One region of the Streptomyces sp. NPDC049954 genome, then DNA from elsewhere that is predicted to be linked to it. Evidence: riboswitches for the same ligand, from Rfam matches in the RefSeq annotation. Region 1 holds a riboswitch; each other region holds the start of a gene.
The links. Region 1 has a riboswitch for cyclic di-AMP ahead of AB0J21_RS32960 (M23 family metallopeptidase). Riboswitches for the same ligand answer to the same signal wherever they lie in the genome.

Region 1 (2,253 bases):
GTTCCCGGTCGCGCCGACGCGGCCGACGACGTCGCCGGTGGTGACCTGCTGCCCGACGCTCACCGAGATCGAGGACTGGTGGCAGTACCAGAGCTCGGTGCCGTCGTCGAGTTCGAGGACGGTGCGGTAGCCGTAGGCGCCGGACCAGCCGGCCTCCTTGACGGTCGCCGAGTGGATCGCCTTGATCGGGGTCCCCGTCGGGGCGGCGAAGTCGAGGCCGGTGTGGTGGCCCGAGGACCACATGGAGCCGCCGTCGCCGAAGTGCGAGGTGAGGGTGTACGAGACGACGGGCAGCGTGTAGCTCTTGGCGAGTTGCGCGAGCCGTTCCGCCTCGGCCTTGGCCTTCGCTTCGGCCTCCGCCTTCGCCTTGGCCTCCGCCTCCGCCTTCTTCTGCGCGGTCTCGGCCTTCTTCCGCTCGGCCGCCGCGTGCTCGGCCGCGGCCTGCGCCGCGGCCTGTTCCGCAGCCTGCTGGGCGCTGTGGTCGGCGCTGTCGGCCTGCGTCTCGGCCTGGGTGAGGATGCGGGCGCGCAGGGCCTCACCGGCGTCGGTGGTGCCCTGGTCGAGATCGGCCTGGGTGACTCCGGCGCTGGTGAGCGGGGAGGCGGCGGGGTTGGCCGCGAGCTGGGCCGGGTCGTCGCCGTCCTCGCCGGAGACGTCGTCGATCAGCGCGCCGACACCGGGCAGCGACTTGGCCTCCGGCAGGGCGTCCTTGACGTCCTGGAGCTTCGGGAAGGACTCGGGCAGCGACAGCTGGACCTTCGGCTTCTCCTGCGCGGTGGCGATACCGCCGGCGCCGACGGCCGCGAGGACGCCGACTCCGAGGACCGTGGAGCTGCGGGCGAGGCCACCGCGCTGCTTGGCGACGCGGTGCCGGCCGCGCACCGGAACGACGGTCTCCTCGGTCGGGTTCCACTCCCCGAGACCGGGCTCGGGCGCCGGGCGGGGACCAGAGCCCCCGTCAGGGCCGGGGCCGTGGGCCCCGTCCGAGCCGTAGAACGAGGTGGGGGCGGACCCGGTGGGAGCGGGGGCAGGCGGGTTGGACGCCACGAAGGCGGCACTCCTTTCCTTCCTTCTCGCCTACCGGGTTAGCTGACGGGTTCGGAGCAGGAAGGTCTCCTACGGACACCAGGACGCGATGTCCGATTCACCCCAGTAAGTTGGTTCCCCGGTTCCCTTGCGGGATTCGGCGCGTGCGCGCGGAGCCGTCGCTGTTGACGGCTGGGACGACCGCGCTGCGTTATCGAACGTTAATAGACACCGGGCGTGGATTCCAAGCCGTTCCCGTTGATCGTTAAGGGCTGCGGCCTGGGCTTAAACGGACATGGGGCACGCGATCCGGACGAGTTGACCGCCCGTCCGAAGGGCCCGCGATTCTGACGGTGCGTCAGTTGTTATGAGAACGCACCCGCCCTCTCACCCTCGGTGACCGTCGCCGGAGGCCGCCTCGGGGCCGCCCCCGCGCGCCAGGTCCTGCTCGGCGTCGGCCAGGCCTTCCTGAAGGCTCTCCGGAGCGAGTGCGCCGGCCCCGGAGTGCGGACGGCGGACGGCGAGCAGCGCCATGTCGTCGGTCGTGGCGCCGCCGGTGTGGTCGCGCACCTCCTGCGCGAGGGTCGACAGCAGCGAGGCGGGATGCTCGAAGACGCGTCCGCGCAGCCGCTCGACGGGATCGTAGAAACGGCCCCGGGGGTCGCGCGCCTCCGACAGCCCGTCGGTGTAGAGCAGCAGCATCGCGCCCGGCGGGTACTCCGTCTCCTCGGCGCGGTCGGGCCAGGTGCCCAGTTCCCCCATGCCGAGCGGCAGGGCGTGCTCGCCGGGCGAGAGGACCAGGACCTGTCCGTCGTGGTGCAGCAGGAGCGGTTCGGTGTGCCCGCGGTTGACGACGCGCAGGACGCCGCCGCCGTGCGGGATCTCGACGAGGACGGCGGTCGTGAACCCCTCGAAGGCGTCGAGCGCGCGGCGCCGCGCCCCCTCCCGGGCGAGCGCCCGCTCCAGCCGGGCGGCGACCCCCTCGATGGTGGACTCCTGCTCGGCGGCCTCCCGGAACGCGCCGATCACGACGGACACGGCCTCGACCGCGCCGAGCCCCTTGCCGCGCACGTCGCCGAGCACCATGCGCACGCCGTGCGGGGAGTCCTGCACGGCGTAGAGATCGCCGCCGATGAACGCGTCGGCCTCGGCGGCCTCGTACTGCGCGGCGATGTCGAAGCCGCCGATCCGGCCGGGCGGCACCGGGAGCACGGCGCGCTGCGCGGC
Region 2 (2,253 bases), on a different contig from region 1:
TTCACGAGACGGCAATGTGCGCCTGGCAGAGGCAGAGGCAGAGGCAGAGGCCGGGGGAAGCGCGTCCACCGGCCTTCGGGCGTTCGGGGGCGGCCACCGGCACAGCGCAGACGGGTGGGGGAGGAGCCCACCGGCTTCTCCCCCACCCGTCATCGGTTCACGCCCGGGGCGTAAGGGCTCAGTACGGACCGTTCACGTTGTCGATCGAGCCGTAGACGTGCGCGGCGTAGTTGCACGCGGCGGTGATGTTGGCGACCGGGTCGAAGCTGTCCATGGACGTGCCGGGCACGTGGTACGCCTGGAACGTCGGGTCGATGACCTGGAGCAGCCCCTTCGACGGGGTGCCGGCGGCGGCGTTGGAGTCCCAGTCGTTGACGATCGTCGGGTTGCCCGAGGACTCCCGCATGACATTGCGGTGGATGCCCTCGTAGCTGCCGGGGATGCCGTGCTCGGCCATGATGGCCAGCGACTGCTTGATCCAGCCGTCGAGGTCGTTCGTGTACGTCGCGGGCTGCGCGGCGGGGGCGGCGGCCTTGCTCGCGGCCGTCTCGGTGGCGGGCTTCGCCGGGGCGGCGGGCGGCGTGCTGGTGCGCTGCGAGCGGTCGGCACGGTCGGCGCCGCCGCTCCGGCCGGCCGAGGCGCCGGAGACCTTGGCCTCGGCCTTGCCGCCGATGGTCAGCTTCAGGCCGGGGTGGATCAGGTCCGGGTTGTCACCGACGGCCTGGCGGTTGTCCTGGTACAGCTTGTGCCAGCCGCCGTCGACCGAGTGGTTCCTGGCGATCTTGGCCAGGGTGTCCCCGGAGACCACGGAGTAGGCGGCGGGGGTGGTTTCCCCGGCCGGGGCGCCGGCCGCGACCTTCTGCTCGGCCGCCGGGTGGGACTGCGCCGCGGAGGCGATGTTCGCGCCGAACAGGGGAAGGGCCAGGGCGGCTCCACCCGTACTCACGGCGATCAGGCCGCGGGTCAGCGAACGGGACGTGCGACGACGATTGTTACCCATTGCGGGCATGGTGCGTTCCTCTCCGTCGCCTGCGAGGTGAGCTGTCGGGTTCAGGCTGGAGATGCCTGGCCGCGATGAACGCGACTTCACCCCGAGCCGTTCCGGAAATCCGGACCGGCGACTTACCTGGGTCCCCCGCTCCTGCCGTACGTGAATAGGTCGGGTTTCCGGACAGCGGCAGGATTCGGCGTTCTGCCCGGATGGACCGTGACGTTAAGCGAGAAGCGCCGGATCGGACAAGCTTCACATTCTTGATCACCGTGCATTTACATGATCAATGAGGGCGAAAGCGAGTTCCGCCGCTTTCTTCGCGCAGTCAACTTTCCCCGCACGGCGCGAAATGGACCGCGCCCCGGGAGCGCCGTCCCCTCCGAACGTGACCCTCGCCACCGCGTCCGATTAGCGCGTTTTGCTCCGCCGTGAACGGAGCCGGGAGTGCCACGACAAGGGCGCGAACCCGCACTCACACGTCACTACAAAAGACTCATATCGGGCGGCGAACGGGACGTATCGACGCGAGACCAGCCCGCAGGGCACCTCAGAGCACCTCAGCGCACTCAGGTGCGCCTCGGAGTCCGAGAGACGTCCGCCGCCCGGCCGATCCGTCTCGGTCGGGCCACGAAAGGCGGCTCGGCGGACCAGAAAAGATCACGCGGGGGCGGATATCGAAGATCGCGCGGACGGCCGGAGATCACGGTCGGACATCACGGCCGGATCGGCGATCGAGTGAGGGACTGATTACCTGAGCGGACACCCCCCTCCCCGGCATCCCACTCCTCTGCCTCCAGCCGATGAAATTGATCAATGAATTGTCCCCGGGATGCCCCCTTTCCGGCACCGGCGCCCACCCGGGTGGAAATTTGCCTCATTCCTTTTGTCATAAGCCCGGTGACGGGACGACAACAACGCGATGGCCGCCTTTCGGCGCCAAGGCCGTTTGCCGCGCCCGCAGTTCGGCCCGGCAGAGCCCGGCGGGCTCGCGCCCCGCGGACGGCGCGCCCGGGCGTGCACGTGCGCACCCGGGCGTCCGGACGCGGAGACGGGCGGAGACGGTGGGAGACAGTGAAGACCGAGGGGCGGCCGCCTTGCCCCGTCGGGGTGAAGATTCCCTCCTCGGGGGCAGCAGGGCGGCCGATGCGGTGCGCATCGGCCCGGCGCCACGAGCACCGGACCGTACGGTCACGTCCCATGAGTATCTGGCTGCCTCTGTCCGCGGTCGTCCGGCTGATCCGCGCGACGGCCCTCGGAGCGGT
Region 3 (2,253 bases), on a different contig from region 1:
AGGCCGTCATGGCAGATCATCAGGAAGCCTCGGTCACGCTGCCGAGCGATCCGGCCTCGGTTCCGGAGGCCCGCAGACATGTCGGCGCCCTCCTCGCCGAATGGGGACTGCCCGCCGGCTCCGAATCGGCCGACACGATCCGGCTGATCGTCTCGGAACTCGCCACCAACGCCGTCCAGCACACCTGCGGGCAGTCACCCACCTTCACGGTGGAGCTCGTGCTGGAACGCGATGAACGGCTCTGTATCGGAGTGACCGACAGCCACCCCCGCTGGCCCCAGCGGCTGCCCGCCGCCGTGCAGCAGGACAACGGACGCGGCCTGGTCATCATCCGGTGGCTCGCCGCGGAGTGCGGCGGGCGGCTGTCGGTCGTGCCCACCGAGGAGGGCGGGAAGACCGTCCGGGTCGAACTCCCGTGGCAGGCCGGGGCGGCCGCACTCGACTGAACGGCCGTCCCCGGGCCCCGGCCCCTGCAAAAACGTTCTGCCCGCCCGGTCCGCACCGTCCGTAGCGGGGCGCGGTCGCGGAGCCGGACGGGGGAGGGCACGTGGTGAGCAGCGGGCACGGCGGCACCTGGCGGGCCGTCACCACCCGCCGTACGGACGTGTCCGCCGCGCCCGCCGCCCCTCACCTCACCTCACGCGTCCGTAACTGACCGACCTCGTCCAGATCCGTTCGAGTTTGACGACGTCTCCCGTCTTGGGCGCGTGCCACACCTTGTTGCCGCCCGCGTAGATGGCCACGTGGTACACGCTGCCGCCCGAGCGGAAGAAGACCAGGTCCCCCTTGGTGCGGTGGCCCGCGGAGATGTGCCGGGTCTTGTTGTACTGCGCCTGGGCGGTGCGCGGCAGGGCCTTCCCCGCCTTCTTGAAGGCGTAGACAGTCAGCCCCGAACAGTCGAAGCGGTGGGGGCCCGCGGCGCCCCAGCCATAGGGCGAGCCCTTCTTGGAAGCCGCGATCCTGAGCGCCTTGGCGTGGACACCGGCGGTGGCGGCCCGGGCCTCCGGGGCGCCGCCCGGCACTGCCAGGGTGCCGCCCACGGCGGCGAGAGTGAGAGCCGAGGCGGTGCCGGCCCTGGTCAGCAGAACGGGAACTCGATTCCGCACAGACATGCGTAACCCTTCGTCAACCGCCTGTGAAGGATGACCTGTCGGGTTCGGGCCGGCGAAGATGCCCGGCCGCATTGCGGCTTCACCCCAAGGACCGACGCGCTCCACACGCGCCGACCCGCCGTGCTGGGTCCTCCACTCCCGCCGATCCATGTGTCGACCGGCATCCGGACGGCGGCGGGATTCGGCGTCCGCCCGGACCGCCCCGCCGCTGCGACGGGGGCTTGTCGTCGTCAAGGATCTTCACGCACGGCCGGGCCGGAAACCGGGCAGAATCGTCCCTATGTGAGCTTCCTCACCCTTGTGCCGTTCGGGTGTCCCGCCTCCCGGGCGGCACCCTCCGTCGAGAGCGGACGAGCGCCCGACCAGCGGCGCAGTCATCCGCCGGGCCGAGAGTGCCCACGCGGAGCGCAACCCCGAGCCGGTCCCCCAGGGCCCGGAGGTACGCCGTTGGTGGGTACCTCGTTTGGTAGGTTTGCGTCGCGCTGCGGACATGGGTGGTCGCGGAACGCGCACGCGGACGTGTGTCGCGGCGCGTCCTACGCCTCCGGGGCCTCCTGCGGGGGGACTGCCACCCGGGCGGTACGACGCTCTCCGTCGAGTACGCGCAGCGCCTGTTCCAGGGTCCGTGCGTGCAGCTCCGTCTCGCCGCGCGCGTGCATGCGGGCGAGCGCGTCGCGCAGGCTCACCGCCCGGGCGACGAGCGCCTGAGCCGCCCGCAGCGCGGCGTACGTGTCGCCGCCCCGGCCGGGATTGGCGCGGCCGAGCAGGTCGGCGGCGGCCAGGTAACTGTCGATCAGTTCGCCCTCGGCCCTGGTCAGGGCGGGCAGGGGTGGCAGCTCCGGCGGCAGCATCGCGTCCTCACTGGTTCCAGGTGCCCGGCAGGGGGCCCCGGTCGCCCACCACGGCGTCCACGATCCCGTACGCGCGCGCCTCGGTGGCGGTCAGTACCTTGTCCCGTTCGATGTCCGCGCCGACGTCCCGCGGATCGCGGCCCGTGTGCCGGGCGAGCAGTCGCTCCGTCACCTCCCGCATGCGCTGCACCTCGGCGGCCTGGATCTCCAGGTCGCTCGGCTGCCCCTGGGCGGGTTCGGTCAGGGCCGGCTGGCCGATGACGATGCGGGCGCCCGGCAGCGCCGCCCGT

Region 2: it holds a riboswitch for cyclic di-AMP, as region 1 does, so the genes downstream of both, AB0J21_RS20320 (transglycosylase SLT domain-containing protein) here and AB0J21_RS32960 (M23 family metallopeptidase) in region 1, are expected to answer to the same signal.
Region 3: it holds a riboswitch for cyclic di-AMP, as region 1 does, so the genes downstream of both, AB0J21_RS21300 (C40 family peptidase) here and AB0J21_RS32960 (M23 family metallopeptidase) in region 1, are expected to answer to the same signal.

What each region holds. Positions count from the first base shown of each region.
Region 1 covers NZ_JBFALS010000026.1:24,945-27,197, forward strand. The annotation lists gene AB0J21_RS32960 (M23 family metallopeptidase) at 1-1,047, opposite strand, end outside; cyclic di-AMP (ydaO/yuaA leader) riboswitch at 1,060-1,199, opposite strand; gene AB0J21_RS32965 (PP2C family protein-serine/threonine phosphatase) at 1,414-2,253, opposite strand, start outside.
Region 2 covers NZ_JBFALS010000008.1:199,326-201,578, forward strand. The annotation lists gene AB0J21_RS20320 (transglycosylase SLT domain-containing protein) at 179-1,009, opposite strand; cyclic di-AMP (ydaO/yuaA leader) riboswitch at 1,014-1,200, opposite strand; gene AB0J21_RS20325 (DUF1345 domain-containing protein) at 2,189-2,253, shown strand, end outside.
Region 3 covers NZ_JBFALS010000008.1:403,810-406,062, reverse strand. The annotation lists gene AB0J21_RS21305 (ATP-binding protein) at 9-446, shown strand; gene AB0J21_RS21300 (C40 family peptidase) at 633-1,112, opposite strand; cyclic di-AMP (ydaO/yuaA leader) riboswitch at 1,116-1,309, opposite strand; gene AB0J21_RS21295 (hypothetical protein) at 1,649-1,963, opposite strand; gene AB0J21_RS21290 (ATP-dependent Clp protease proteolytic subunit) at 1,971-2,253, opposite strand, start outside.